One region of the Dermacoccus sp. SAI-028 genome, then DNA from elsewhere that is predicted to be linked to it. Evidence: predicted binding sites of a transcription regulator. Region 1 holds the regulator's gene; the other holds the start of a gene.
What was found. Region 1 encodes LexA, which represses DNA repair genes until DNA is damaged. Its sites were predicted from a motif close to TCGAACANNTGTTCGA; they were not measured.

Region 1 (15,677 bases):
GCCGCGGCTTCGGCAAGGGTGTCGCGAACGACCCGGGCGGCGTCGACCTGTACGTCGGTGGCGCGGAGCACGCCGTCCTGCACCTGCTGTACGCGCGCTTCTGGCACAAGGTGCTGTTCGACCTCGGCCTCATCTCGAGTGAGGAGCCGTTCCGCAAGCTGTTCAACCAGGGCATGGTCCAGGCGTACGCCTTCCGCGACGGGCGCGGCCAACCCGTGCCGGCCGCGGAGGTGCGCGAGCGCGTCGAGGGCGACGAGACGATCTACGAGTGGCAGGGCCAGCGAGTCACCCGCGAGTACGGGAAGATGGGCAAGTCGCTCAAGAACGTCGTGACGCCCGATGAGATGTGCGACACCTACGGTGCCGACACGTTCCGCGTCTACGAGATGTCGATGGGTCCGCTCGACGCCTCGCGACCGTGGGAGACGCGCGCCGTCGTCGGATCACAGCGCTTCCTGCAGCGCCTGTGGCGCAACGTCGTCGACGAGAACACCGGTGAGCTGCGGGTCGACGAGGAGGGGATGGACGAGGCCACGACACGCCTCGTGCACCGCACGATCGACGGCGTCACCGGCGACTACGAGAACCTGCGCTTCAACACGGCCGTCGCGAAGCTGATCGAACTCAACAACGCGCTGACGAAGCTCGACGCCGTGCCGCGCGAGGCCGCGGAGGCCATCGTCCTCATGACGGCGCCGCTCGCCCCGCACCTCGGCGAGGAGCTGTGGCGCCGCCTCGGACACGAGCAGAGCCTCGCGTTCGAGCCGTTCCCGACAGCCGACCCGGCGCACCTCGTGCAGGGCACCGTCGTCGCCGTCGTCCAGGTCGCGGGCAAGGTGCGTGACCGTCTCGACGTCGCCGCCGACATCAGCGAGGCCGACCTCGAGGCCGCGGCGCTCGCCAGCGAGAAGGTGCAGAACTTCCTCGAGGGCAAGCAGGTGCGCAAGGTCATCGTGCGCGCGCCGAAGCTCGTCAACATCGTCGCGGGCTGATGGCTCGAGCCGGTGGCAGGGCCGGTCGGGTCGGTGTCGTCACCGACTCGACCGCCTGCCTCCCCGCCGAGTTGGTCGCAGGCTGCGCGCCTGACGCGGCGAGCCTGCTGAGGGTCGCGCCGCTCAACGTCACGATCGGCGACGTCACGCGCCCCGAGGACGAGTTGGGGGCTGACGCGGTCGCCTCCGCACAGGCCGAGGGGATAGCGGTGACGACGTCGCGCCCGTCACCGGCGGCGTTCGTCGAGGCCTACCGGGCGCTCGCGGACGCCGGATGCACGAGCATCGTGTCGCTGCACGCATCGCAGGCGTTGTCGTCGACGGTGAGCTCGGCGCGGCTGGCGTCGCTCGAGGCGGGGTTGGACGTCGAGGTTGTCGACTCGCGCACGCTGGGCATGGCGCTCGGTTTCGGCGTGCTCGCGGCGCTGCGCTGGTCGCAGGCCGGGTATGACGTCGACGCCGTGGCCGAGGCGGCGCGCGCCACGTGCGCGTCGTCGCGCACGGCGTTCTACGTCGACTCGTTGGAACCGCTGCGCCGCGGCGGGCGGATCGGGCGAGCCGGGGCTCTGTTCGGCTCGGCGTTGTCGATCAAACCGCTGCTGCAGGTCGACGACGGCGTCATCGCGCCGCTCACGCGCGTGCGATCGCGGGGCAAGGCCGTCGAGCGGCTCGGGACGTGGGCTCTGGCTCAGGCCGAGAACCTCGGCGAGGGCAAACGCGTCTGCGCCGTGCACTCGCTGCAGCACTCCGAGTTGGCGCAGGTGCTCGTCGACCGGTTGGGCGGTGGCGCGTCCCCTGGGGCGGGGCGGGACGGTGAAGCGCGTTCCGCTGAAGCGAGCTCGACCGGTTCGTCTGGGGGTTCCGGTGACGATGCGACGGGGCCGGCCGGGCCGGCCGGGCCGGGCGGCCGGGCTGAGGGTCCGCGAGCGGGCGGTGCCGCAGGCGCGGCGGGCCCCGATGCGGCCGACCAGGTTGGCGACGTGGCTGCGCTCGGAGCGCCCTCGCCGGACGGAACACGGGGCGACGGTGCCGGCGCTGGAGCGGAGGCCGACGCCGCGTCGTCGTCAGCCGTGCGGTGGGCGATGGCGCCGGTGCAGGCGCGCCTAGGAGCCGTCGTCACCGCGCACGTGGGAGCCGGAGCACTCGGCGCCGTCGTCGCGGTGATGCCGGAACCGCCGGGCTGACGACGGCTGCTGCGAGCCGCATCGGCCGCGCCTCTTCCACAGCTGTGACGGCCACGGGCCCATCCGGCACGCGCCTGCACGCGTTTCCACACCTTCGGCTCGCGTCAGCGAGCGTGGAGGGATGGGGCTTCTTACCGTCGAGGCATGACCCGCAGAACGCTGCCCGAGACCGACGACCGGCTCGACGAGGTGCTCGCCGAGATCGAACGCGCCCGCCACGAACCGACGTGGGTGCCCGAACCGGAACGCACCGCCCGCCGACTCGTCCGAGCACCGGACGGCCTCGAGGACGCCCGATGGCGTCCCTCGCGTCCGGCTGCCCTGCTCATCGGCGTGTGCGCGGTGCTCGCCGTCGCCGTGCTGGGGCTGCGTCTGCTGCTCAGTTCCGGAGATGACGGTGCGGCACCGAAGGCGCTCATCGCGTCGTCATCGCCGCGTATCGCCGGGAGCGCCAGCGTGGCGACGACGGGGAGTAGGGGTGCTGCGTCGACGCCGTCTCACAGCACTGCCATGGCTTCGGTCGCCGGCGCGACGAGCGGCGCGCCTCTCAGCATTCACGTCGTCGGGGCGGTGCGGCGCCCGGGCGTCGTCCAGGTGCCGGCCGGAAGCCGCGTCGCGGATGCCGTGACGGCGGCCGGCGGGATGTCGGGTGCCGACGCGACGGCGATCAACCTGGCTCGGCCGCTCGCCGATGGGGAGCAGGTCCACGTCCCCCGCCCGGGCGAGAGCGTCCCCCCGCCGGTGCCCGTGGCGCCGGCTGCAGGGGCCACCGCACCGGGCGCTCCGGCGGCCGTGGCGGGCCCGACTGCTCCGGGAGCGCCCGGTGGCGGGGCCGCGGCCGGGGGCGTCGTCAACGTCAACACCGCGGACGCGACATCGCTCGACGCGTTGCCCGGGGTCGGGCCGGTTCTCGCGCAGCGCATCGTCGAGTGGCGTGAGAAGAACGGTCGGTTCTCGAGCGTCGACGAACTCGGTGAGGTCTCCGGTATCGGCGACAAGATGCTCGATCGCCTGCGCAGCAAGGTCACCGTGTGAGTCTCGGCGGCCACGACATGCGGTTGTTGTCGGCCGCGTGCGTCGCCTGGGCGGCCCTCGCCACCCTGCTCTCGGCTCGCCCCGACCCCGCGATCGTGGTCGTCGTCCTCGCCCTCGTGACGATCGTCGCCGGGGCCCTCGCGTTCGGGACGCGCTTGCCTGGTCTACGGGCGGACCAGTCAGCCCGAGCCCGGCACGAGGGCGAGGATGACGAGAATCCGGCGTCATCCCACGGGTCGGGGTGGGCGCTCTGGGCGCTGCTGGTCATCGCGCTGACGACGATCGTCCTCGCTGCGGCGCAGGTGACGTTGGCGCACGAGGAAGCCGGGCCGGTGACGACGCTGGCCCGTGACCGCGCCGTCGCGACACTCGAGGCGAGAGTGACGGGCCAGCCGCACCGGGTCGTCGGCGCCGGAGGCGACGAGCGCTTCGTCGTCCCGGCCCAGATCGACCGCATCACGGCGCGCGGACGCACGCAGGAGGTCGCGACGCCCGTCATCCTCGTCGGCGATCGTCGGTGGACGAACCTCACCTGGCAGTCCCACCTGCGGGCGCGCGGGCGTCTGGCCCCATCGCAGCGTCTCGGGGCGGCGCGCGCCGTCGTGCAGGTCAACGGTGCCCCGGACGTCGTCGGCGCTCCGCCCTGGGTGGTGACGACACTCGAACCTGTTCGGGCCGGGCTCGTCGGCGCCTCGTCGCAGTTGCCGGACGACCCCGCCGGCCTGTTGCCCGCGCTCGTCGTGGGCGACACGGCCCATCTACCGGACGACCTGACGGACGCGATGAACGCCACCGGCATGTCGCACCTCAACGCCGTGAGCGGTTCGAACGTGACGGTCGTCCTCGTCGCGACGATGTGGTTGTTGGGGTGGTCGCGCACGTCACGTCGGGTGCGGGTGGCCCTGGCTCTCGTCGCGCTCGCCGCGTACGTCGTCCTGTGCCGACCCGAACCGAGCGTGGTGCGCGCGGCCGCGATGGGTGCCGTGGGAGTGCTCGGCACGTCGTGGGGACGCGAACGCGCCGCCTGCCCGGCGCTCGCGGCAGCCATCGTCGGATTGTTGGTGTGGGATCCGTGGCTTGCCGTCAGCGTCGGCTTCGCCTTGTCGGCGCTGGCGACGCTCGGGCTCGTTCTGTTCGCGCGACGCTGGTCGCAGGCCCTGCTCACGAAGCTCGGTTCGCGGCGCGGCCGGTTCGTCGACGGGATGGTCGAGATCACCTGCGTCCCGCTCGCCGCGCAGGCGCTGTGCCTGCCGGTGCTCGTCGCCCTCAATTCGTCGGTGTCGTGGGTCTCGATCCCCGCGAACGTCGCGGCCGAGCCATTCGTCGCGCCGGCGACGCTCGGTGGCATGATCGTGTCGACCGTCGCCGTCATCGCTCCGACGCTCGCAGGGTGGCTCGTGTGGTTGCCGGGGCTGCCCACCTGGGTGATCTGCGCAGTGGCCCGCCTCGCTGACGCCGTCCCCGGCGGCTCGGTGCCCTGGCTCCCGGGGCTGGCCGGAGTCGTGCTCGCCATTGTCGTCGTGGCCGTGCTCCTGTGCGCGTGGCGGGCCATCGTCTTCACCGGTCGCTTCGGTCTCGTCGCGCTCGGGGTCGCGGGGGCGCTCCTGGCGGCTGTGCTCGCGCCGTTGCCGGGGGAGTCGGCCGCACCGCCCGCGTGGGTCTATGCGCAGTGCGCGGTGGGTCAGGGGGATGCCGCGCTCGTGCGCACCGGGGCGACGCGCGCCGTCATGATCGACGTGGGGCCTGCCGACGGCCATCCCGCGCAATGCCTCGAGCGCCACGGCATCACGACGCTCGACGCCGTCATCCTCACCCACTTCCACGCCGACCACGTGGGCGGACTGGCTGAGGTCTTGCGTGCTTCCGACGCTCCGGTGGCGGTCCTCGGAACGTGGGTCATGGAGGGCGCTCAGGAGAGCGAGGGACTCAAAGGCCGCGGTACAGCGGCGTCGTCACGATCGCGCGGCGAGCAGGGCGCGTTGGGTTCGGTGCAAGCAGCGCTCGAACAGCCTCGGGCTTCGCTCGGGGCGCTCGCACCGGGACAACGCCTCGTCATCGGCGAGGTGACGATCGAGGTGCTGTGGCCGCGCCGCGTCATGACGGAGGGGTCGGTGCAGAACAACGCCTCACTCGTGCTCGACGTATCGGCGCCCGCGTATCACGCGCTCATGCTGGGCGATTGCGAACGTGAGGCGCAGGCCGCGGTGATCGAACAGGTGCGTCAGAGCGCCCGGCGACGCGCGTTCGACCTCGTCAAGGTGGCGCACCACGGTAGCTCCAACCAGAACGAGCGCCTCTACGAGGCGGCGGCCGCGCGTCAGGCCGTGATCGGGGTGGGCGCCGGCAACGACTACGGTCACCCGACGAAGAAGACGCTCGAACTGCTGGCCCGGCACGACGCGCGGGTGTGGCGTACCGACACGCAGGGTGACGTGGACGCCCTCGCGACGGGTGGCTCGATCAGCCTGCAGGCTCAGCGATGAGCGTGCTGCGCGCTCGGCACCCGTGCTGCCGCGTCGGCGAGGGCTTCGAGGGTGGCGGTGACGGCGGGGACCCGCTGCAGGTCGGGTGTCGTCACGGCGAACACGCAGCGCCGGCTCGACGGCAGCAGCGGCAACGTCACGACGTCCGGATGCGACGTGGAGCGCAGGATCAGCTCGGGAATGAGCGCGACGCCGAGGCCCTCCGCGACGAGGCCGAGAACGGTGACATAGTCCTCCGTCTCGAACGCGACGTCGGGCGCGTAACCGGCGCCCTGGGCGAGGCTGACGAGGTGGCCACGGCATCGGGGGCACCCCGCGATCCACGAGGCGTCGCTGAGCTCCTCCATGCGGACGCTCTCGGCTGCGGCGAGGGGGTGATCGCGCGGGACGGCGAGACGCACGTCGTCGTGCAGGAGCCCGCGGGTGAGGAACGGGTCCAGGTCCTCGCCTGCGGGGAGCGGGTCCGCGTCGTCGTACGTGAACGCCACGGCGACGTCGCAATCGCCGGCACGCAGGCTCGCCAGGGATTCCGGGGGTTCGGCCTCGGCGAAGCTGACCTTGACGTCTGGGAACCGCTCCTTGACGAGTGCGAGGGCGCGCGGGACGAGCGTTGACGATGCCGACGGGAACGCCATGAGGCGCACCCGCCCGGCGCGCAACCCAGCGATGGCGGCGACCTCACTCTCGGCGGCCTCGAGGGCACTGAGGACGGGCGTCGCCGTGCGCGCCAGCACCTGCCCGGCCTCCGTCAGCCGCACCGAGCGGCCGAGGCGCTCCACTAGAGCCGTCCCGGTCTTCTCCTCGAGACGGCGCACCATCTGCGACACGGCCGGCTGAGAATAGCCGAGAGCGGCAGCGGCGGCGGTGAAGCTGCCCTCGTCGCTGATCGCCTTCATGACGCGGAGCCCGGCTGCATCGATCATGCACCAAGAATAACGTGCTCTTATCCATTGTTGAGACAATCGAACGCAGACCTATGGGAGGGGCAGGATGATGAGCGGCGTCGCGGAACTGACCGATTTCGTGCGCGCGGGAGGGCTCTTCGTCCTCACCGGCGCCGGCATCTCGACCGAATCCGGCATCCCCGACTACCGGCGCCCCGACGGCACGCGCCGCACGGTTCCCATGACATACCAACAGTTCCTCGCCACCCACGAGGCGCGTCAACGGTACTGGGCGCGCAGTGCCGTCGGCTGGGAGATCTTCGACGCGGCGGAACCGAACGTCGGGCACGTCGCGCTGGCGCGACTGCAGGGTGGCGGCCTCGTCGATCACCTCGTGACGCAGAACGTCGACGGCCTTCATGCGCGTGCCGGTGCCCGCGACGTCACCGAGCTGCATGGGTCGCTCGAGCACGTCGTCTGCGTCGCGTGCGGGACGCGGGAAGGGCGCCGTGGCTTCCAGGTACGCCTGCGCGAACTCAACCCCCAGCTGCCGACGCAGGCGCGCCTGCTCGCCGACGGCGACGCGGACGTCGCGGTCGAGCTGGAGCGCGGTGTCATCGTGCCGGCGTGCCTGCGCTGCACGGCCACGACGGTGAAGCCGGACGTCGTCATGTTCGGTGAGTCCGTCGCTCCTGAGGTCGTGGAGGCGCAGATGCGGGCAGTGGAACGCTGCCGGGGCGTGCTCGTGCTCGGCAGTTCGCTCAAGGTGATGTCGGGTTACCGGTTCGTGCTCGCCGCCCTCAAGCAGCAGAAGCCGGTCGCCCTCGTCGGGCTCGGCGCGATGCGTGGCGAGGAGCGGGTCGACCTCGTCGTGCGCGAACCCCTCGGCCCGACCCTCACCGCCGTGTGCGACGCGCTGGGGCTCGACCTCGCGACGTCCTGACGTCTCGGCGTCGAACGTCGGGGCGCAGAAGGGGCTGAGAGTCGAGTTGCAACCACACGCTGGACCGATCCGCGCGGCGCGGCCAGCGCCTCAGATGCTGCGCAGGACGGCCGTGACCTTGCCCATGATGCTCGCGTGGTCGCCGTCGATCGGGGAGTAGGCCTCGTTCGCGGGCATGAGCCACGTCTTGCCCTCGCTGCGGCGCAGCGTCTTGACCGTGGCCTCCGAGTCGAGCAGTGCCGCGACGATCTCCCCGTTGGCGGCGTCGGCCTGGCGTCGCACGACGACCCAGTCGCCCTCGCAGATGGCCGCATCGATCATCGAGTCGCCGACGACGCGCAGCAGGAACAGCTCGCCGTCACCGACGATCTGACGCGGTAGCGGGAAGACGTCCTCGACGGCCTGCTCGGCGAGGATCGGGCCACCGGCCGCGATGCGGCCGACGACCGGCACGTATGACGGCGTGGGTCGCTCGTCGCCCGAGCCCGTCTCGTCGTGCTGCGACTCGGATAGCGCAGACACGGCGTTGCCGCGGTAGCCGCGGGTCGCCGCACCCGAGTCGGGGGAGACGACCTCCATGGCGCGCGGGCGGTTCGGGTCGCGGCGCAGGTATCCCTTGCGCTCGAGTGCGGCGAGCTGATGGGCCACCGAACTCGGGCTCGTCAGACCGACGGCCTCGCCGATCTCACGCAGGCTCGGGGGGTAGCCGCGCTCGTCGACGGAACGTCGGATCACGGTGAGCACCTTGTGCTGGCGTGGCGTCAGCTTGCCCGGCGTGCGCTCCTGCATCGAATGAACGTCACCCATGGTGTGACCCCTCCTGGTCCTCGTCGCACGTCGGTGGTCGCGTTGGCGACACGTGCACCCTCCGGCGGGGCGGAAATGCCCGCCATGACGGGGTTGTCGGTGCGCGGTGCTTGTGTATCTGACATCACCCACAGTACGCGGTGTCGCACACACTTTTCAAAAATGTGTACGAAGAAATCCGTGCGCGCCGTTCGAAAGCACGTTCGGGTGTCGTACAATTGTTCTATCGCACGCGTGTTCGATCGGTCCCTCCGGGCTGACCGGGTCGCGTGAGGAAGCCGCACCGGTGACGGTGTGGCGGCGCCTCGGGGGTATCCCGAGAGAAGGAGTGGTTTCGATGGTTGCTTCGAGTACTGCAGTTCGACGTGAGCCCGTGCTGGGTTCGGGTGTCGACGTGCGCCGCGTGGCGCGGGTCGACGCTGCGGCATCCCGCTCGCACCTCCACCTCGTGCCCACGGGTGGCGCGGTGCAGGTCGTCACGAACTCTCAGAGCGTTCGTTTCGCCCGTCGTCGCTTCACGGCCGTGTGCGTGGCTCTCGTCGTCGTGGCGGGGGCCATCCTCGCGGGCCGGGCGATGGCGAGCGGTGTCGACGGTACGCAGCGGCACGAGGTCACCGTTCGCGCGGGGGAGACGCTTTCGCAGATCGCGGCGCGTGAGATGCCGGGCGTGCGCAACGACCAGGCGGTCGTCGCGATCGAGCACGAGAGCAACCTCGGCTCGTCGCAGGTGCAGGCCGGCCAGAAGGTGATCATCCCCGCACCGTGAAGTGTGACGATCGCCATCGTCGGGTTCGAGGGTTCGAGGGGGCGTGAGTCGCCTCCCCCCCGGCTGGCGCAGGATTCCGCGGCGCACGAGTGGCGGGGGTCGTCGCGAGGTTGCGCAGGGCGAGTAGACGCGGCCTCGGTGCTGTTGCGCGTCGGGTCTCAGGGGCCTAATATCTCTACATGTGGGGCTTTGGCCCCCGCTTCCCCCTAGATGTTGATTCTCCTCCGCTGATGTGCATCTGCGCTCTGAGGCCGGAATCCCGGGGTGGAGCGCCGTCGTCCCGAGTGTTCCCAGCCCCGTCGGAAGGTTTGACGTGCACTGTCCGTTCTGCCGCAACACCGACTCCCGCGTCGTCGATTCGCGCTCGAGCGAGGACGGCACCTGCATCAAGCGGCGCCGTCAGTGCCCGAACTGCGGCAAGCGGTTCTCGACGATGGAGACCGCAAGTCTCACGGTCGTCAAGCGTTCCGGGGTCAGCGAGCCGTTCTCGCGCGACAAGGTGATGTCCGGGGTTCGCAAGGCGTGCCAGGGCCGCCCGGTCACCGACGACCAGTTGGCCGTTCTCGCCCAGCAGGTGGAGGAGTCCATCCGCTCGAAGGGCTCCGCCGAGATCGACGCCCATGACGTGGGCATCGAGATCCTCGGGCCCCTGCGCGAACTCGACCACGTCGCCTATCTGCGCTTCGCCTCCGTCTACCAGGCCTTCGAATCGCTCGAGGACTTCGAGACGGCGGTCAGCGAGTTGCGTCAGTACGCCGCCTCGGCGTCCTGACCCCGCGCGCCTGCCGAGGGCGCGCCCCCCAGATCACCCTCACGTACCAGCTCACCCCACCTGCCAGGAGGCTCACGGTCATGACCGAGACGACGAAGGCCCGCGCCAAGACGGGACGCCGCACCGGCGGCGTCACGATCGAACGCATTTTCACCACGCCCGGCGTGCACCCGTACGACGAGGTCACCTGGGAGAAGCGGGACGTCCTCCAGCAGAACTGGAAGACGGGCGAGACGATCTTCGAGCAGTCGGGTGTCGAGTTCCCCGACTTCTGGTCGCTCAACGCCTCCACCATCGTCACGACCAAGTACTTCCGTGGCGCCGTCGGCACGGACGCGCGTGAAAGCTGCCTCAAGCAGCTCATCGACCGCGTCGTGCTGACCTATTCCAAGGCCGGGCGCGACAACGGCTACTTCGCTACCGACGAGGACGCGGAGATCTTCGAGCACGAGCTCACCCACGCCCTGCTGCACCAGGTGTTCTCGTTCAACTCGCCCGTCTGGTTCAACGTCGGTACCGCGAGCCCGCAGCAGGTCAGCGCGTGCTTCATCCTGTCGGTCGAGGACTCGATGGATTCGATCCTCAACTGGTACAAGGAGGAGGGCTTCATCTTCAAGGGTGGCTCGGGCGCCGGTCTCAACCTCTCCCGCATCCGCTCCTCCAAGGAGCTGCTCTCCTCGGGCGGCACCGCATCCGGCCCGGTCTCCTTCATGCGCGGCGCCGACGCCTCGGCCGGCACGATCAAGTCCGGTGGCGCGACGCGTCGCGCGGCCAAGATGGTCGTCCTCGACGTCGACCACCCCGACATCGAGGAGTTCATCGAGACGAAGGCGCGCGAGGAGGACAAGATCCGCGCGCTGCGTGACGCCGGGTTCGACATGGACCTCGGTGGCCGCGACATCGTCTCCGTGCAGTACCAGAACGCCAACAACTCGGTTCGTGTGAACGACGAGTTCATGCAGGCGGTCGTCGACGGCGGCAGCTTCGGTCTGCGCGCCCGCGACACCGGTGAGGTCATCGAGACCGTCGATGCGCGTGAGCTGTTCGACAAGATCAACAAGGCCGCGTGGGAGTGCGCCGACCCGGGCGTGCAGTACGACGACACGATCAACGCGTGGCACACCAACCCCGAGACGGGCCGTATCACGGCGTCGAACCCGTGCTCGGAGTACATGTCGCTCGACAACTCGAGCTGCAACCTCGCCTCGCTCAACCTGCTGAAGTTCCTCAAGGAAGACGACACGTTCGACGCGGCGACATTCGCCAAGGTCGTCGAACTCGTCATCACGGCGATGGACATCTCGATCTGCTTCGCCGACTTCCCGACCGAGTCGATCGGCAAGACGACCGTCGACTACCGCCAGCTCGGCATCGGGTACGCCAACCTCGGTGCACTGCTCATGGCGACGGGCCACGGTTACGACTCCGACGGTGGCCGCGCCCTGGCGGCCTCGATCACCTCGCTGCTCACGGGTGCCGCCTACAAGCGCTCCGCGGAGATGGCGGCCGTCGTCGGCCCCTACGCCGGCTACGCCCAGAACAGCCAGGCGCACAACCGCGTCATGCGCAAGCACCGCGCGGCCAACGACGAGCTGTCGTCGCACAAGGACATGGGTGCGATGGCGAGCGACATCCACTCCCTCGCCACGAAGGCCTGGGCCGACGTCGTCACGCTCGGCGAGAAGAACGGCTTCCGTAACGCGCAGGCCTCCGTCCTCGCCCCGACCGGCACGATCGGCTTCATGATGGACTGCGACACGACGGGTATCGAGCCTGACTTCTCGCTCGTCAAGTTCAAGAAGCTCGTCGGTGGCGGTTCGATGCAGATCGTCAACCAGACGATCCCGCGTGCGCTGAGGAAGCTGGGCTACCAGGACGAGCAGATCGAGGCGATCGTCGAGCACATCGCCGAGAAGGGCCACGTCATCGACGCGCCCGGTCTCAAGCCCGAGCACTACGAGATCTTCGACTGCGCCATGGGTGCGCGCGCCATCTCGCCGATGGGCCACGTGCGCATGATGGCCGCCTGCCAGCCGTTCCTGTCGGGCGCCATCTCGAAGACGGTCAACCTGCCCGAGACCGCGAGCGTCGACGACATCGCCGAGGTGCACCTCGAGGGCTGGAAGCTCGGCCTCAAGGCCATCGCGGTCTACCGCGACAACTGCAAGGTCGGCCAGCCGCTGTCCGACGGCAAGGCGGAGAAGAAGTCCGAGCCCGCCGCGACCAGCACCGAGACCCCGGCTGCGGAGAAGGTCATCGAGTACCGTCCGGTCCGCAAGCGTCTGCCGAAGCGTCGCTCGTCGCAGACGACGTCGTTCGCCGTTGGCGGCGCGGAGGGCTACCTCACCGCCGGCACGTACGAGAACGGTGACCTCGGCGAGCTGTTCCTCAAGTTCGGCAAGCAGGGTTCGACGCTCGCCGGTGTCATGGACGCGTTCTCGATCGCGGTCTCCATCGGCCTGCAGTACGGCGTGCCACTCGAGACGTTCGTCGAGAAGTTCACGAACCTGCGCTTCGAGCCGGCCGGTATGACGGACGACGCCGACGTGCGCATGGCGCAGTCGATCATGGACTACGTCTTCCGCCGCCTGGCGCTCGACTACCTCGACTTCGACACGCGCTCGTTCATGGGCATCCACACCGCGGCCGAGCGTGCGCGTCAGCTCGAGACGGGTTCCTACGCTCCGAGCGAGGGCGACGACGAGAGCTTCGACGCGGAGTCGAACTCGCAGACGGCCGCCCCGGCCCGTCAGGAGCGCGCGGGTACCACTGCGCCGGCAGCTCCGACGACGTCGGAGGAGGAGCGTGCCGACGAGGTCATCTCGGGCTCGGGTGCAGCCTCGGCCCGTGAGGTGAGCAACGAGATCCACAGCTCCACCGAGCTGCTCGAAAAGTTCCAGGGTCACGCCGCGGATGCGCCGATGTGCATGACGTGCGGGACGAAGATGCGTCCGGCCGGTAGCTGCTACGTGTGCGAGGGCTGCGGAAGCACCTCCGGCTGCAGCTGATGCTTCGCTGAGGCATGAAGGCAGGCGTCGCCGGTGACGAGAGTCATCGACGGCGCCTGCCGTCTTGCCCGCTGAGATGGATCGTCCTGCGATCGCCTCGATGAAGTCTCATGATGTGAGCGACGCGTCAGGTCGTCGTCACCGCCAGCGAAAGGAACCGGCCGTGAAGGCACTGCTGCTCGAGAACGTGCACCCCCTGGGGGAGGCGCTGCTGCGCGAGGCCGGCTTCGAGGTCGACATGCGCATCGGCGCGATGGACGAGGACGAGCTGATCGAGGCGCTGCAGGGCGTCGACCTGCTCGGCATCCGCTCCAAGACCGAGGTGAGCGCGCGCGTGCTCGACAATGCGCCCGACCTGCAGGCGATCGGGGCCTTCTGCATCGGCACGAACCAGATCGACCTCGCGCACGCCGCGGGGCGGGGCATCGTCGTGTTCAACGCACCGTTCTCCAACACGCGCTCGGTCGTCGAACTTGCCATCGCCGAGATCATCATGATGGCGCGCCGCCTCAGCGAGAAGGACCGCGCGCTGCACGACGGGGTGTGGCACAAGGACGCGAAGGGCAGCCACGAGATCCGCGGCCGCAAGCTCGGCATCGTCGGGTACGGCAACATCGGCTCGCAGCTGTCCGTCGTCGGGGAGATGCTCGGCCTGCAGGTCTACTTCTACGACACCGACGACAAGCTCGCCCTCGGCAACGCGACACGCTGCTCGTCGCTCGAGGAGCTGCTGTCGATCGCCGAGGTCATCACGCTGCACGTCGACGGGCGCTCCGGCAACGCCGGTTTCTTCGGCGCCGAGCAGTTCGCCGCGATGCGCCCGCGCTCGTTGTTCCTCAACCTCTCGCGCGGCTTCGTCGTCGACTACGACGCGCTCAAGACGCATCTCGAATCCGGTCACATCGCCGGTGCGGCGGTCGACGTGTTCCCGACCGAGCCCAAGAAGAAGGGCGATCCGTTCGACTCACCGTTGCAGGGCATCCCCAACGTCGTGCTGACGCCGCACATCGGCGGCTCGACGGAGGAGGCGCAGGAGGACATCGGACGGTTCGTCGCCGCGAAGCTGCGCGACTACGTCCAGCGTGGTTCGACGACGCTCAACGTCAACCTCCCGTCGCTCAACCTGCCCGAGCGCCCGGGTCAGCACCGCATCGTGCATTTCCACAAGAACGTGCCGGGTGCGCTGGCGCGCATGAACGGCATCCTCGCCGAGCACGGCGTCAACATCGAGGGTCAGATGCTCGACACCGCCGCGGACACCGGCTACGTCGTCACCGACGTCGTCTCCCAGCTGCCCGACGCCGTCCTCGACCAGCTGCGCGCGATGCCGGAGACGATCAGGCTGCGCGTCGTGCGCTGAGCCGCACCGACCTGCCGCGACCCGTCCCGCGACGGTGTACGAGTGCAGCGTCAGCGGCCCACGAACCGCCCACGCGAAGCGCGTACCCGCGCCATCGCGTGGGCGCCGGCGCCTTCGGACGTCCTCTCGAGCCACCGGACGCACACCGTCCGAAGGGTGAGTCGCAGGCTAGACTGACCGGCAGAACCGACGACGCAGCCGCAGGCTCCGCGTCGCCGAATGCCCCCTTCGACGCAGGTGACGGCGGCCCTCGCTGAGGGTTCGCCGTGCCGGGAGTGACGGTGTGATGCAAGCCCCCATGACGTGGTCCGACGAGGCTGCGGATGGCCAGCGCGAGACCGATCTGGGTCGGTGGCGGAGCACGTACGACCTCATGGCCGAGCACGTCGAGGCCGACCCCGCGTTCGTCGCGTCGTGGCAGCAGCTCGACGCGCTCGCGCACGCCCGCGACATCGAACTGAGGGCTGACGTCGAGGCGATGATCCGCCGCCCCGACATCAAACGCTTCGCCGAGGCCCTCGCGCAGTGGGGCGCGCGGCCGGGCCCATATGTCGGGGCCGGCGCGCTCGCGCGGCACTGGCTGCCGCGCGTCGTAGCGCACTGCGAGGACCGCCTCGGCGAGCTCGAGGACGTGCTGGCGAAGGTGCTCGTCACCCCGACCTCGCTCGACGAGGCGGGCACGTCGATCGCGCGTCTCGAGGACGTCATCGGATCCGGCGGGCCTGATCTCGCGCGCGTGCCGACGTTCCTGTCGCTCGTGTGGGCCACCTCCGGCCAGGGGGACTGGCCGGTGCTGTGGCCGGGTGGGGCGGACGCGTTCGCGACCCTGGGGTGGATGGGGCGCCACCTCACGCACGCCGAGCGCTACGTCGACTTCGTGACGCTGTGCCGTGCGTTCAGCCCCGCCGGCGCCTACCGGGCGCAGCGCGTCGTCACGGCGCTGGGCGAGAAGCCGTCGTTCGTCGGCTTCGGCGCGGCGCTGCCTGCGCTGGCGACCGAGTCGACGCAACTGCACCGTACTTTCGAGCAGGGCGTCGGCTATCCGGACGGCGAGTCGGAGGCACGCGCCGCGTCCCTGGCGCTGCAGTTGCGCGGTCATGCCGCGCTGGTCGCGCGCAGCCTGCACGAGCAGCTCGAGCGCGCCACCGGCGTCAAGCTCGCCGAGACGAGCCTGCAGACCCGGACGGAGGCGTCCTCGCGCGCGGCCTACCGCAGCGATTCGCACTCGACGTGGCTGCTGCCCTCGAGCAGCGGGGGAGCGCCCGCCCTGCGCGTGTGGATGACGAGCTCCGGCATCGCCGTCGGGCTGATGTCGGGCTGGGATTCCGCGGCGGGCGCCGAACGTCACGAGGAGCTCGGCTCGCGGCTCGAGCAGAACCTGCCTGCCGGTCTGGAGTTCATCCATCTCGGCCCGGCCGGCGCGCCGGACCGCCTGACGCCGAC
Region 2 (15,677 bases), 1.6 Mb from region 1:
CGATGGCCTTCGTCGCCGTGACGGCACTGCTCGCCGGCCCGGCGTTCGCGGCCGGCGCGACGCGTCAGCGTCGCAGCCTCGGGCTCGTCGCGGCGAACGGCGGCACCCGCGCCGTCCTGCGCCGCATCGTCCTGGCCAACGCGATGATCCTCGGTGCGCTGACCGCGCTCGTCAGTGCCGTCCTCGGCACCGCGCTCGGTGTCGTCGCCGCGAAGATCGCCTGCCGGCAGGTGACGACCCTCGACGCGCCCACCGACATCCGATTCAGCTGGATCGTCGGCCTCGTCGTCGTCTCGACGCTCGCCGCGCTCATCGCCGCGTGGGTGCCCGCGCGGGCTGCGGGTCGTACCAACCTTCTGCAGGCCCTGCGCGGGCAGGTGTCGGCGCGTGTCGTCAAGCGTCGACTGCCGACGATCGGCGTCATCGCCGTCGCGGCCGGCACGCTGTGCCTGTTCTTCGCGACGCAGCGAGGGGGCGACGGGTCGTCGATGAGTGAGGAGGGGCAGACCGCCCTTGCGTACATCGGCGTGCCGCTGTTCTTCGGCGGCGCGGTGCTCGCGGTGCCGTACGTGCTCATGGTGGCCGGCAAGCTCGCCGGTCACCTGCCCCTGACGCCGCGCCTCGCGGTGCGTGAGGTCAGCCGTCAGCGCACGCGGGCGACGGCGTCGATCGGCGCGGTGCTCGCCACCGTCGCCGTGTGCACGGGCGTCAGCGTCTACGGCGCGAGCGAGGACGCGTACCTCGCCAAGACGTACACCCCGTCGATGCCGATGGGTGAGGCGGCGTTCGTCTCGAGCTCTCCCGGCTCGCGGACCAGTGAGGCGGACGACAACACAGCCATCGCGGCGATCCGCAAGATCGTCCCCGGCGCCGCGGGTGCGTGGACAGTGGGCGCCGGAGACTTCATGCCCCGCTATCTCGCAGGGAAGTGCCCGGCGAAGGGCTCCGGTCAGGACGCCGCCGCCGCGGCCGTCAGCGTGCTCGGCGTCGACGACGCCGGCATGAAGCTCATGGGCCTCGATGCCGCGACGCGAGATGCTCTGAAGCGAGGTGAGTTCCTCCACGTCGGGCCATCGACGAACGACAGCCTGGGCGTGGCGGGATGGGGCCCCCAGTCGAGCGCCACGACGATCACCGACGGCAAGGTCACGCTGGCCGCGGTGCAGTGGAAGAACGCCGAGCTGCCGGAGGCGACCGTCGCATCCTGCTCGCCCCTGACGGTGCCGGCACGCCCCGTGTCGTTCGACGCCGCGTTCAAGCTCGCTGGTTCGACGCCGAACTCGCTCATCGCGACGCGCGAAACGCTCGCGAAGCATCACATGACGGCCCATCTCGCGGCGATCACCGTCGCGCCCGAGGGTGGGGTGAGCAAGAAGCTCGAAGGTCAGCTCAAGGCCGCCTCCCCGATCGACATGCCGTTGATGGTGGAGCGGGGCTACTCGAGCCCGATCCTCGTCATCCTCGGCATCATGACGGCGGCGCTCGCGTTCGTCGTCCTGCTCACGACGATCGTGTCGACGCTGCTCAACGACGCCGAATCGCAGGCCGATGCCGCGACGCTCGCGACCGTCGGGGCGCCCACGGGGATGCGGCGACGCATCGTCGGCGCGCACGCGGCGGCGATCGGCGTCATCGGTGCGCTCATCGGCATCGCCGTCGGCATCGCGCCGGGGCTCATCCTGGCGCGGGCCTCGACGAACCACATGATGGACGAGCGGACGCACCAGCTCAGCGGCGGCACGTACGCGATCCCATGGTGGTCGCTCGCGATCATGCTCATCGCGGTGCCACTCGTCGCAGCGCTCGTGTCGATGCTGTTCGCACGCCGCAAGCCGGTGCTGACGAGGCGCGAGCGGTGAGCGTCATGCACGACTCGCGCCGGGTTCGGCGGGTTCGGCGGGTTCGGCGGGTGGGCGCGCCGCGTCGTACCGTTGAACGTTCATCGTTCACCGCGACGACGCGAAGGGGGCTGACGTGAGCGTTCGTAACGGCCTGCTCGCGCTGCTCGCGTCGCAGGAGATGTACGGCGCGCAGCTACGCTCCGAGTTCGAGGCGCGCACGGGCGGGCAGTGGCCCCTCAACATCGGCCAGGTCTACACGACGCTCGGGCGCCTCGAGCGCGACGGCCTCGTCGAGGGCGCGGGCGCGGCCGACGACGAGGGCCGCATTCCGTATCGCCTCACCGAGACGGGGCGCGGTGAAGTGGATTCGTGGTGGGCCCAGGCCGTCCCGCGCGACGTGACGCCACGCAACGAACTCGCCATCAAGTTGGCGCTCGCCGTCACGATGCCAGGGGTCGACGTGCGTGCGCTCGTCTCGACGCAACGCACCGCGACGATGCGGCACCTACGCGAGCTCAACCGGTCGAAACCGCGCCGCACACCGGGCGCGCCGAGCGCTCCGACGCCCGACGAGCTCGTCCTCGAATCGCTCATCTTCGCCGACGAGGCCGAGCTGCGCTGGCTCGACTACGTCGAGGAGCGGCTGGCTCGCGGCTGACGTCGTGCGCGGTCCACATGGATCGCGAGGTGGGAGCGCCTGGCGCGGGGTTGACGTCGAGGTGCTTCGTCGCGCGCGCCTCAGTGCTGACGCGGTAGCTCGCGCCAGGTGCCGGTTCGCACCGCCTGTGCGAGGTCGCCCCGACGCGCTCGGGCGGCGCTGAACGTGGGGCACCGCTCCTCGTGAAGCACCCGGCCACGTCGACTCACACAGACGGCCCAGGGGCAACGAAACACGAAACGGGTCAATGCCAGCAGCGGAACCAGGAGCAACAGCAGAGCCAGCTCGCCGATGAGGTAGACCAGGACGACGATGAGCGGGACGAGCACGATGGCGAAGATCACCGCCGAGATCAGGTCATCACCGCCGGGGGATGCACTGAGGAGCTGCCCGGCCCACCGGTGAGCCCGGGGGCTCCACGGCAGCCACCGGCAACGCACCGCATAGGCGCGCGGTTTCGTGCCCGCTGCCGCGGGTTCCTTGACTCTCATGTTCTGTCCCTGAATTCATGAACACGACGCCATGCCACTGCCGCGGCGACGAGCACCCGTGTGCATGTGGAGGCGAAAGGCCCAGGTTTCCGGGGTTGTCGGTGGCCAGGTTCACAATAGAGGCATGCCCCGCCTCACGATGATGCTCGCGCCGCCGCAGGTGCGTCGCGCTGCCCGTCGTCGCGGGGTGACGAAGGCGCGCCTCGCGGACGAGCTGCAGACGTTCGTCGAGGTCAAGCCCGCGCCGGGGCGCTGGAAGACGGCGGCACACATCACGACGTGCGTGACGCTGACGGTGCTGGCGTTGTCGTTCGTCCTCGGCCCACAGCTCGGTCTGCTCGGGTTGACGGGCACGTTCTTGTGCACCGTCAGCGTCAAGCGGACGTGGCGTCACCGCGTCACCATCCTCGCGTGCATGACGCTCGCGTACGTCGCGGCGTTGACGATCGGGGTGAGCGTCGCAGGACATGCGGTGCTCACGACGGTCGCGCTGACGGCGATCGCCGGCGTCAGTGTGCTTCTGTACCACGCGCTCGTCGGCGACCCGCCTGGCCCTGTCTTTCTGACGATCGGCCCGGCCATCGGCACGTATCTGCCTACGGTCGGCGTGCCCGGCAGCCGGTTCCTGCTGGCAGCAGGCTGTGGCGCCGTGATGTCGAGCGTGCTGAGCCTCGCGCTGCAGTACCCGCAGCGTCACGAACCGGAGGATCAAGCCGTCGACGAGGCGCAGGAGGCGTGTGACGCGTACTTCGAGTCAGACCCGGACGGCGATTTCGTCGAGACGGGCCGCCTGCGGGACACGGCGTACGCGTCGATCTTCTCCGCGGCGTGGGCGTTGAGCGCGGCGACAGGCCGCCGTCACCCCGACCCGCACTGGCGCGAGCTGACGAAGCGCCTGCGCCGGTTGCACATCGAAGTCGTCCAGCGCACCGCCGCGACGCGACTGCCCGGGGCCGTGATCGCCGTCCCCGTCATGGCGCAGGCGCGCTACCTCGGACGCCCACCGCGGCGCTACCTGCTGCGCTGGGGGTTGTCGCGCTCGTCCTTGCCTGCGCTGATCGCGCGGCGCGCAGCGCTCGCGGTGCTGCTCACGTGCGTGCTCGCATACGCACTCGGCGTCACGCATCCGTACTGGGCGGTCATGACGACGGCGCTGCTCATCTCCCTCGGCGGCGACCGGTTGACACTGACGCATCGCGCCGCGCACCGCTTCGTCGGCACGGTCGTCGGGGTGGGGTTGTTCTTCCTCGTCAGCCTCACGCATCCGAGCGGCTGGTGGGTCATCGTCGTCGCGCTGATGTGCGTGTACCTGCTGCAGTGGACGGTCGTGCGCAACTATGCGCTGGGCTCGATGTTCATCACGCCGATGGCGCTGCTCGTGGCGTCGGCGGGCACGGCGCACAAGCCGATCGGTGAGTTGATGCTCGATCGCATCTTCGAGACGGCCCTGTCGTGCGTCATCTGCCTGTTCGTGCTGTGGGCGTTCGGGCGTCGTCTGCCCGTGCTGCTCGTGCGTCGTCAGTTCCGTCGCGCCCTGCGCGCCCTCGAGCGGGTGCTGCTGCTCCTGGCCGACGGTGAGCACAACTCCGAGCGGGGCGTCAGCGCGCGGCGCGACCTCGTCTTCGAGCAGCTCGAGGCCGCGCACGTCCTGCAGATCGCACAGCGCGACCTGCCGCGCGTGCTCGGGTCGTGGAGCGAGCTCGAGGCGAGCCTCGGTTCGGCCACGTACGTGACCCTCGCGGCGTGCTGGACGCACGATCCGCTCGCTCACCTCGACGCCAACGCGATGGCGTCACGCCTCGCGCGCCTCATCCACGACCTGCCGCCCGTCTCGACGCAGCTCGTCGACGCGACGACCATCGCCGCGAGCGTCGACGACCTACTCGACGTCGGGGGGCACGGCACCGCGCCGCGCCCGTAGCGGTGTCGTCGCGACAGCCGACGCGGTGCTCCCCACGTCCCGCACCCACCCCACGCGGTGAGTGCGATGAGCCGGACATGTACACGTTTTGCGGCTTCTCGTACACATCGCCCGAACGTGTCGATGGCATCACCATGTCGTCACCGCGAAGGCTCCGACGTCGGCGGATCAGCGATCGGTTGCCTCGGCCAGCGTGTCGAGGAGCGCGCGATTGAGGTAGACGACGCTGCGTCCGAGTTGCTGGCGCTCGAGAACATCGTGCTGCGCCAGGACGGAGAGCCACTTCGAAGCGGTTTGACGCTTGGCCAAGCCTGCGTCGACGATCGCCTCGATGCGGACGTACGGCTGCGCGAACAGCACCCGCGCGAGGTCTGACGCGGGTGCCTGCGCCGGGAGATGCCGGCGGATCGCGTCCTCCGCTTCCCGGCGCAGCCCTTCGATGACCTCGACGAGCGAGAGCGTCCATCGAGCGGTGGCGCCGACCGCACCCACCATGTAGAGGATCCAGCCCTGCCAGTCATCCTGGGCGGTGACGGCGCGGAGGCGGGAGTAGTACTCGTCCTTCGTACGAACGATGTGGCCCGACAGGTACAGCACCGGCTGCTCGAGCAGCCCCTTCTCGACGAGGAGCAGGAGGTTGATCACGCGACCGGTGCGTCCGTTGCCGTCGAAGAACGGGTGGATCGCCTCGAACTGGTAGTGCTGCATCGCCATCACGACGAGCGGGTCGAACCCCGAGTCGGCGTGCAGGAAGCGTTCCCACCCGGACAGATGCTCGGCGATGACGTCTGCACCCTCGGGCGGCGTGTAGATGCGTTCACGGTTGACGGGGTTGCCGATATAGGTCCCCGGTTGATTGCGCAGAGTGGCGGTTCGGCCCTGCAGCTCGCTGCAGATCTCGAGTGCTGTTCCTGACGTCAGGGGGCGCGTCTGCAGCGAGTCGAACCCGACCCACAGGGCACGGCGGTAGCGCAGGGCCTCCTTGACCGCCGGGGACGTCCTGGTGTCCGGCATGTCCGCGGCAGCGCGGAACAGCTCGTCGTTCGTGGTCACGACGTTCTCGATCTCGCTCGAGGCCTGCGCCTCGAGAACCGGGAGCAGGTGAACGAGCATCGTCGGGTCCGGCAGGCGCCGGACCGCTTGATCCAGGGCGGCGAGGGCTCGACTGGCGGCGATGACCTCCTTGAGCACCGCCGGCGTCTCGACCTGCGTCGAGGGAGGAAGAGGCGGCAGATCCTGGTACGGAACGTCGGGGCCGGTCCACATGAGGACGAGCGTACGCGCCTGAGCACCCTGACATGTACACGTTTTGCGATTTCTCGTACATATCGCCCGAACGTGTCGATGGCATCACCATGTCGTCACCATGACGGCGCCCTGTCGTCACCCTGTCGACGTCCTCGCGGGAGCCGCTGACGCGCCGCCCGAGTCGGCCGTGAATGTGCTGAGGGGCATGGTGCTGCTGGACCTGACCTGCCAGGATGACGACGAAACGTCATTGCCTCTCGAAGGATCGATCATGGCGAGCATCAGGAGGCCACCGTCGAGGAGGCGACGACGATGATGACGTCGAGGAGGCGACGACGATGATGACGTCGAGGGCGCGCGCGTGGGCCGAGGCCGACCCGCATTCGTTCCCCACGCCCGTCCAGAAGTGATCACGCCCGCCGAGCGAGGAGAAGCATGAACATCGGATCCGAGATGACGATCGCCGAGATGATCGTCGAAGCGCTCGCCGAGTACGGCGTCAGCGAGTTCTGGGGTGTGGTCGGTGACGCGCTCAACCCCGTGGTCGACGCCATCCGGCGTGAGGACCGCATCGAGTGGGTCGGTGTGCGCCACGAGGAGGCGGGCGCGTTCGCCGCATCCGCGCAGGCGCAGCTGACGGGGCGTCTCGCGGTGTGCATGGGCACCGTCGGGCCCGGCGCGATCCACCTGCTCAACGGCCTGTACGACGCGAAGAAGTCGCACGCGCGCCGGTGCTCGCGGTCTGTGGGCAGGTGCCGACGGAGGAGATCGGCACGAGTTTCTTCCAGGAGGTCGACAACGACGCGTTGTTCAGTGACGTCGCCGTCTTCACCGCGACGGTGACGAGCGCCAACCAGATGCCTCAGCTGCTGGAAGCCGCCGTCGCACACCAGGGCGTCGCGGTGCTCAACCTGCCGGGCGACATCAGCGGGTTGAAGCTGCCGCACGGCACGCGGACGCCGCGGTTCGCGCCGCCGCCGCTGCCGTCGTCACCGGCTGCGGATTCGCTCGACGGGGCCGCCGCCGCGCTGCGGGATGCCGAGAAGGTGACGCTGCTCGTCGGTCGCGGTGCGCGTGAGGCGCGAGAGGAGGTGCTCGCGCTCGCCGAGAAGCTCGCCGCGCCGACGGTGCTGACCCTCAAGGCGAAGGAGGGGCTCGAGCACGAGAACCCGTACGAGGTCGGCCAGAGCGGGCTCATCGGCAACCCGGCGGCCGTCGGCGCGATGGACGAGTGCGACGTGCTGTTCATGATCGGCACCGACTTTCCGTACCGCGAGTGGTATCCGGAGGGCAAGAAGGTCATCCAGCTCGACACGCGCACGCAGCACATCGGACGCCGCACGCCCGTCGACATCGCGCTCGTCGGTGGTGCGCGCGAGAGTCTGCGGGCGCTGCTGCCGATGCTCGAGCCGGCGTCAGGGCGCGAGCACCTCGAGAAGGCGCAGTCGAAGTACGCGGAGTGGATGGACGATCAGCGCAAGCTCGCCGACCCCTCGTTCGACGAGTCGCTGCTCGGCAAGGTGCGCTCGCTCGGCGACAACCCGGAAGAGAAGGTGCGTCCGGAGGCCGTCGCGCTCGCGCTCGACGAGGTGTGCCCGACGAACACGATCTTCACCTCCGACACGGGCATGTCGACGGTGTGGCTGTCGCGGCTGCTGCCGATGCGCGGAGAGCGCCGTCTCATCGGCTCGTACAACCCTGGGCTCGATGGCGAACGCCATGCCGATGGCGCTCGGCGCGCAGGCGCTCGATCGTCGTCGCCCCGTCGTCGCACTGTGCGGTGACGGCGGCCTCATGATGCTCGTCGGCGACCTGCGCACCGCCGTCACGTACGGCCTGCCGGCGACGTTCGTCGTGTTCAACAACAGCAAGCTCGGGATGGTGAAGCTCGAGCAGGAACAGGTCGGGCTGCCCGAGTACGGCACGGCGCTCGACAACCCGAACTTCGCCGACGTCGCCGCCGCGATGGGTTTGCGCTCGCGGCGCGTCGAGGACCCGGCCGAGTTGAAATCGGTTCTGCGCGAGGCCGTTTCGTCACCGGAGCCGTGGCTCGTCGAAGTCGTGACGAACCCCGACGAGGTGTCGGTGCCCGGCAAGGTGAAGCCCGCCCACGCGTTCGGTTTCGCCAAGGCCAAGGTGACGGAGTTCTTCACCGACCGCGGCCCGACGGGTGGCGGGGAGCACTGAGCGTGCACTAATTCTGCGCTGAGCCGACGGCCGGACGAGCATTGTTGCTCGCCCGGCCGTCGTCGTGAACATCACCGCGGCTCGGCACGGATCGGCCAGCCTCCTCCGGCTATGGCTAGAACCTTCGTTGGAGATGCACCCCTCGGATTGGCGCGCGAATACGGCTTGGCCCTGGTGTCTGGCGGCTCACCAAATAGACGACAAACATCGCGCAATAATTCTTGCGCTTCTAGCCGGTCGGTGGCAGGCTTGCGGCTATGAACGCCACGCCAGGGCGCGATGAGGCTACACACATCACGGATCCCAAAGCCGTCGCGGCTATCACGCACCCACTTCGAATGAGGCTGCTCGGCGAGTTGGCGCGCCGTGGCACAGCTCGGGTGAAGGATCTTGCGGACTTGCTCGACGAGCCAGCCAACTCCGTCAGTTTCCACCTGCGCCAGCTGGCCCGATATGAGTTGATCGAGCCCGACCCGGACCACACGGGCGACCGTCGCGAGCGGTGGTGGCGGCCGACCTCCGAGCGCGGGTTTCATATCGACCTGGCGGCGCTGCGGGCGCAGACCGGGGGTGAAGCGGCGGTGGACACGCTTCGACGGGTCGCGGAGGGGCACGTGGTCGCCCTGCATCGGGCAATCCAGGCTCAGGTTGGCGACGGCGCCGAGCTCGATCCCTCCGGTAGCTCATCGCCCTGCTCAATCAGCCAAGACTTCGCAGTTTGGCTTGATGATCAGGAGTTGGTCGAGATGCGCGCCGAGCTCAGCGCCGTTCTGGACAAGTGGAGCGAGCGATCCCGGGACCGTCGCAACCAGGCAGTGGCACATCCCAACCGGCGCGGCTACTACGGCATGCTCTTGGCCGCTCCCGAGGACGAAATGTTCCGCGTGTACGCCCGCCAGGAGGAAAATCGATGATGGATACCGCCGACTACGACGCGTTCGCCCCCGCTTATGTCGAGGAGAACGAGAATGGCCTGTTCAACAAGTGGTACGAACGCCCCGAGGTGCTACGCCTGGCCGGTGATGTTGAGGGGCTTCGAGTGCTGGACGCCGGCTGCGGCCACGGACCCTTGACGAAAGAGCTGCGCGATCGTGGCGCAACCGTAAGTGGCTTCGATGTCAGCCCCGCGATGATCGCCATCGCCCGCGACAGGCTGGGTGAATGCGCCGACATACGGGTGGCCGATCTCGCTGCCCCGCTGCCCTATGGGGACAACGAGTTCGACCTGATCACGTGTTCTCTTGCGCTGCACTACGTCGAAAACTGGAGACCCACGCTCGGCGAACTGCGTCGCGTTCTACGCCCGGGCGGGCGGCTGATCGTCAGCCTGCTTCACCCCTTCCTCTTTGCCGCCCTGCACCGAGACCAGGACTACTTCGCACTCACCCAGTACTCCGAGGACTATGCGTTCGGCCAGACCACTACCGTGCTGACCTACTGGCACCGGCCCTTGCAGGATGTCCTCAATGCGTTCATCGACGCGGGCTTCACCTTTATCAGCCTGACTGAACCCAAGGTGCACCCCGACACCCCCAGCGAACTGCTGCCCCCAGGCGACAAACGGCAATTCCTCAGCTTCCTCTTCCTCACGCTCGCCCTACCCTGAGAACCCCGCGCGCCAGCAACTAACCAGCTTTGAACACCCTCATCACGACGTCACCGCGGAGGCGAAACCGCCTAGAGAATTCTTCGACCACGCGCGACCCACATCGCCACAGCACGGACGAAACCGACGGCCGGACGAGCATTGTGCCTCGTCCGGCCGTCGTCGTGAACATCACCGTGGCTCGGCTCTGAGGACCCGACGGCGTGAAGGTGGCGCTGATGACCCCCCGCAGGGCAGATAGCCTGCAGGAATGCTTCCCCTCGTGGCTCTCCACGGCCTTGCCAGCACCTCAGACGAGTGGGATGAATTCGCGCGGTCGCTCCCGCCTGCCTGGGAATTCATCGCCTTTGATCAGCTGGCTCACGGATCCGCTGCGGAAATGACCGGGGATCTGTCGCGCGAGGCACACGTCGCGCATGTCGTGTCGCAGATCCGTCGTCACGCGGCCACCCCCTGCGTGCTCGTCGGTCAGTCGATGGGCGCCCACACGGCCATGCTCGTCGCGGCGCATCACCCTCAGCTCGTGTCCGCACTCGTTCTCATCGAGGGCGGCGTCGGGGGTGAGGGACCCGAAGCGACGACAGATGTCATCGCATGGGTTCGCACGCTCGTCGACGACCAGGGAGAACCTCGTTTCGATGCGGTGGCCCTGGCGCGCGCCATCCAAGCAGTCCACGCGCAGCAGTTCTGGGAGGACTGGGAGCAGGTTTCGTGTCCGACGCTCATCGTGCGCGCACAGCACAGTTTCATCGCAAACGAAGAGCACGAACGCATGGCTGGCCGGCCAGGAACGCGGGTCGCGCTCGTCGCCGAGAGCGGACACGACATCCACCTCGCTAGGCCCGAGCCCTTGGCGCGGATCGTCATCGACTTCCTGCGCGAAGCCATCGCCGCATGACGGGATGATCCCCGGGGCGGCCGAACCGGGCTGACGTCCCATATCGGCGCGCACCCGGTCACGGTCGGGTGAGTCCGCCGGTCTGCCGGGCTGTGTGGCACATGGATCCGTCAATCCGACTTCATGGGCACGCAGCGTCTCGATCCGCGCCTCAGCCGCGCGCGAGCAGGACGTCGCGGGTGATCTCGAGGTGGCCAAGGTGCTGCGCGAGCTCCTCGACGACGTGCAGGAGCACGGCGCGGCAGTCGGTGACCTGATACGAGCGCGCCGGGGCGTCGACTCGGTCGGCCGGCGGGGCCACCGGGAGCGCGTCGAGGTCGGTGGCGGCGACGTCGTCTATGAAGGCCTGACGTTCGCGTGCGGCGCGTTCGACGAGCGTCGAGACGGGGCCGGTGGCGGTGAACTCAGCGTCGCGGTCGCGCGGAACGGTGCCCCCCAGGTTGACGGTGCTCGACCACCGACGCATCGCCCCGAGGCAGTGCGTCAGCAGCGCGTAGGGGCTGTTCGAGCCGGCGACGGGCAGCGTCGCGTTGGCCGTCGCGTCATCCATGTCGCGCACGATGGTGACGATCGCGTCGAACTTCGCCAGCACGTAGGCGAGGATGACGTCCTTCTCCGAAATCTGCGTCATGCCGCCAGTATGACGGCCCGTGGGCCTGCAGTTCGTGCCGGCGATTCGCCCCTGACGGCGAGGGAGACGCCGTCTACCGTGGCCGCATGAGCGATGCCCCCAGCTGATGCAGACCGTCCTCGACGCGCGTGATCCGCGGCGCCTCGCGGAGTTCTATCGGCAGTTCCTCGGGCTGACGTATCGCGCCGGGACGAGCTACCGAGTGACGGCCCGGATGATGCCGACTGGCTCGTGCTGACGCACGCGGGCGGCCGCCGAGCGCTCGCGTTTCAACGCGACGAGGACCTCGAACCCACGACGTGGCCCGAGGGGCGCGTGCCGATGCAGATGCACCTCGACCTGACGGTGCCGGCCGTGGCCTCGCTCGAACGGCAGCGGGAGCGCGCCGTGTCGCTCGGCGCGACGCAGGTGCTCGACCGCTCCGATGACGACGATGAAGCCCTCTACGTCTTCACCGAACCCGCCGGGCATCCGTTCTGCGTGTTCGTGGCGTGACGGTTGGCTCAACCGAGGCTGCGCACCTCAAGTACCACGTGGTCCTGCTCGGCGCGTGCTGGCGGGGGAAGTAGGCGCGGCGTAGCCCCGTGAAGTAGCACGAGCCGGGCCGGACGTGCGGATCCCGAGGCCTCGCGCCATGACGGCATCTCTTCGCCTCGCAACTCGCCATGTTCGAACATATGTACTAAACTGGAGTCATGGACGAGGTCGCGCGCACCCTGCTTCGGCAGGCACGCAACCTCCCGGTTCTCGATCGGTTCGAGCTCTGGGAGGCGCTGAGTCACGCCCTCTTCGACGAGGCACTCAACGCCGAGGGCGCCTTCGTCGAACGTCCCGTCATGACGCTCGACGAGCGGGCCGCAGCGCTCGAGGAGGCCGCTGTCTCGCTCGAGCGCGCTGCTGCCACCGCGTCGCGGGTGTCACGCTCCGCGGACGCGACGATGCACGCTCTCGCCGCACGCCACCACACCGTCCATCGCGAGCGTGACGACATCGAGTGGGAGTCGATGGACGATCGCGACTACCCCCTGACGCCCGGCGAGTTCGCCGCGGCAGCGCTCGGCCCTGCCCTGGGCGTGTCCAGTTCTCACGCCGAAGCGATGGCCGCTGATGCCGAGCGCATCCGCCACTGCCTGCGTCCCCTCTTCGAGCAGGCCGGCGCCGGGCGTGCGCGCATGAGTTCGGTGGTCAAGATCAGTGATGTGCTGGCGCATCTCGACGACGCGCAGATCGCGGTGGCGTTGCCGCACCTGATCCACGCGAAGGCTGCCACCGCGGGCTCCACGGCGGCGAGCAACCGCACGACGCGAGTCCTCGACGCCCTGGGGTTGACCGAAGACGAGGACGAGATCGACATAAGGGCACAGCTCGGTGTCTGGTTCGCGCCACACCCCGAGCACCCGACCCTGACGGAGCTGCGCGCGGTCCTGCCCGCGCGCGACGCGGCGGATCTCAAGGCCGCCATCCACTCCCACGCACAGGAGCTTCGCGACTCGGCCCCGCACGTACTCGACGTCGCGCTGCGCGAACCGATCAATGCGCTGCGCGTGGACGCTCTCGTCCTGCTGGCGCTGGCCAACGTGCACGTCACACCGGTTCTGCACCTCCAGGTGCCTGTTGTGCGCTCTCGTCCCTCGGTGGCCGGTGGCGCGGAGGCGGTGGAGCGGGTTACTCACACCTCCGGGCCAACGCTCGACGGGAGCGCGAGCCGCGTCAGCGTCCTCGACGCGGATGGCGTCTGGAGCGGCCGTTCCGGGCCTGGGTGGCCGGATGCCGCACGCGCATCGGAGCGAGTGTGGAACCGCCATTCCGGCTCAGGTGGCCCCGACTCCACTCGCGAAGCGAGCGGCGTGTGGACCCGCCGTCCGGGCTCAGGCGGCCCGAATGCCGCTCGCTTATCGGAGGGTTTCGGTGGCGTGGGGCCGCCCAGCGGTGCCGATGGCGTCCCCCTGCGAGGCGGGGTGGGCGAACACAGCTCGACGAACGGCTTCGGTGATGCCCGCGTGCCGGGCGTCGGGACGATCGTGGCCGCTGTCGTCGAGGAGCTGGCCCGCGTGGTGGGCGCGGTGTTCACGACGGAGCTCATGGACGCCGAGCGCTGGACGACGATCGCCACGAGCACGCAGAAGTATCGTCTGTCGACGGCAATCCGCACGTTCGTGGAGCGTCGCGATGTGCACTGCCGGTTCCCCTGGTGTTCGCGCCGCGCGGAGGGGTGCGATGCCGACCACGTCGTCCCCTTCGCCGACGGCGGGGAGACGAGTGCCGCGAATCTGCAGATGTTGTGTCGTCATCATCACCGGGCGAAGACGTTCGGTGGTTGGGCCGTGCAGATGAACGCTGACGGGGTGTGCACCTGGCAATCGCCTTCGGGGCCGATGATGCTGACCCACCCGAACGATGCCGTCCCCCGCGATCCTGACGACCAGAGCTTCACCGTCGATCTCGACCGCGCGGCTTGGCCACTCGCTGCGGGACCTGCGGCTCTCGAAGCCACGCGTCCAGCCGAGAGCGCGCCGGCCGGCTAGTTTCAGCCCGGGCGCACCGCGAGCATCGCCCCACGCCGCTAGCCCGGCCGGTGCGTGTCCCTACCCGAGATGACGACGGTCGTCGTGGCCGCGGGCCCAGCCGTGCGTCACCCAGCCACCCTGGCTCGAACGCTGTACCTCTGGGCTGTCACTCCATCCGCGTGGGTCGCTTGGGCGACTGAGAGCCGCCGCTGATCACAGCGTCGTAGACCTCGTCGACCGCACGCGGTATCCCACCTCCAACGGGACGTCGGCCAGCGCCATTACCTTCGCCGCCGGCGTCGCCGGGCCCCGCGTCGCCGCCGACGACCTCGTTGACGCCCCCGTCGCGCGACGTCTGCGCTCCGGCACACCTCACGCCTGCGCGCGCCAACATCTGCGCCTGCCAGGGAGCGCGCAGCGCCGCGGCATGCAGGGCGGGCTCGTCGCTGAGCACACGATGCGCGGCGTCCTGACGCAGGTGCCCGTCGTGCAGCAGCGCGAGGTCGTCGGCCCACTCCCACGCGAACGCGAGGTCATGCGTCGACAGGGCGATCGTCGTACCGCGTTCCTCGAGCGACGTGAGGCTCGCGAGCAGCGCCTCGACGCCGGCCGGGTCGAGACCGGCCGTCGGCTCGTCGAGCAGCAAGTACGCGGGGCGCATCGCGACGGCACCCGCGATGGCCACGCGTTTCTGCTGCCCGAACGACAGTTGATGAACCGGCCGATCCGCGAGGTCGCTGATCCCGAGGACGTCGAGCGTCTCCTCGACGCGTCGCCGCACCTCGTCGGGCGGCAGCCCGAGGTTGGTCGGGCCGAACGAGACGTCCGCGAAGACGTCCGCCGAGAACAACTGATCCGCCGGATCCTGAAGCACGAGCTGCACGAGCTGTCGATGACGCTCCAGCCCGCGCCGCGAACGCTGCAACGCCACCCCGTCGACGACGACGTCCCCTGACGTCGCCGCAACCGACCCGGCCACGGCGCGCAACAGCGTCGTCTTGCCTGCGCCGTTCGCGCCGACGAACGCGAGCCGCCGCCCCGGCTGCACGTTGAGGTCGACGCCGTCGAGTACGGCGTCCCGACCGCGATACCCCACGCGCAGATCCCTGACACCCAACCCACGGGTACCAGTTGCCTCCCGGCCGCCGGGCTCAGCCACACGTGACTCACTATCTCGAGCGACGCCGTTCGGCCCAGCTTGCCTGTTCTGCAGCCACCTGTTCATCGCGACATCACCGCCCACGTCATGAGGGCGCTGACGACGAGCACGACACCACACAGCGACCGCCACGACGCCTGCCGCGCGGGCGTCGTGACGATGAGGTCGCCCGTGTATCCACGTCCGGCGAGCCCCGCTTCGAGGCGCTGGGCGCGCGTCCAGGCCCGGACGAGCACCCCCGCGAGCAGCGTCCCAGTGCTCGCGAGCGCCGCGCGGCGCGTCGCGTAGCCGAGGCGCGCCGTCTGACTCTCCCGGATCGTGCCGACCGAGTCGAGCAGCGTGAAGATCATCCGATACACGACGCCCGCGATCTCGACGAGAAACGCCGGCACCCCGACGCGCCGCAGCCCGCCGAGGACGTCCGTCATCGGCGTCGTCAGCGCGAGCACGAGGACGGCAGCCGCCCCCGCCGCTGCACGCGACCCCGTCAGAACGGCTCGATCGAGCGACGATCGCCCGATCGAGAACGG

Region 2: a site for LexA is predicted at 12,151-12,166, ahead of EDC82_RS12840 (HNH endonuclease signature motif containing protein). Genes of this name have one in related genera too.

The regions. Positions count from the first base shown of each region.
Region 1 is NZ_SMFS01000001.1:1,173,206-1,188,882, forward strand. It holds gene leuS (leucine--tRNA ligase) at 1-992, shown strand, start outside; gene EDC82_RS05440 (DegV family protein) at 992-2,176, shown strand; gene EDC82_RS05445 (ComEA family DNA-binding protein) at 2,321-3,211, shown strand; gene EDC82_RS05450 (ComEC/Rec2 family competence protein) at 3,208-5,694, shown strand; gene EDC82_RS05455 (LysR family transcriptional regulator) at 5,685-6,617, opposite strand; gene EDC82_RS05460 (Sir2 family NAD-dependent protein deacetylase) at 6,688-7,521, shown strand; gene lexA (transcriptional repressor LexA) at 7,612-8,328, opposite strand; gene EDC82_RS05470 (LysM peptidoglycan-binding domain-containing protein) at 8,666-9,094, shown strand; gene nrdR (transcriptional regulator NrdR) at 9,408-9,866, shown strand; gene EDC82_RS05480 (vitamin B12-dependent ribonucleotide reductase) at 9,947-12,874, shown strand; gene serA (phosphoglycerate dehydrogenase) at 13,038-14,234, shown strand; gene EDC82_RS05490 (AAA family ATPase) at 14,533-15,677, shown strand, end outside.
Region 2 is NZ_SMFS01000001.1:2,804,796-2,820,472, forward strand. It holds gene EDC82_RS12785 (FtsX-like permease family protein) at 1-1,859, shown strand, start outside; gene EDC82_RS12790 (PadR family transcriptional regulator) at 1,975-2,499, shown strand; gene EDC82_RS12795 (hypothetical protein) at 2,580-2,990, opposite strand; gene EDC82_RS12800 (FUSC family protein) at 3,115-4,911, shown strand; gene EDC82_RS12805 (Fic family protein) at 5,080-6,177, opposite strand; gene EDC82_RS15050 (thiamine pyrophosphate-binding protein) at 6,595-7,002, shown strand; gene EDC82_RS15055 (hypothetical protein) at 6,912-7,943, shown strand; gene EDC82_RS15060 (thiamine pyrophosphate-dependent enzyme) at 7,867-8,346, shown strand; gene EDC82_RS12815 (helix-turn-helix domain-containing protein) at 8,604-9,260, shown strand; gene EDC82_RS12820 (methyltransferase domain-containing protein) at 9,257-9,952, shown strand; gene EDC82_RS12825 (alpha/beta fold hydrolase) at 10,215-10,850, shown strand; gene EDC82_RS12830 (DUF664 domain-containing protein) at 11,002-11,481, opposite strand; gene EDC82_RS15310 (VOC family protein) at 11,588-11,719, shown strand; gene EDC82_RS12835 (VOC family protein) at 11,713-11,976, shown strand; gene EDC82_RS12840 (HNH endonuclease signature motif containing protein) at 12,177-14,006, shown strand; gene EDC82_RS12845 (energy-coupling factor ABC transporter ATP-binding protein) at 14,155-15,084, opposite strand; gene cbiQ (cobalt ECF transporter T component CbiQ) at 15,210-15,677, opposite strand, start outside.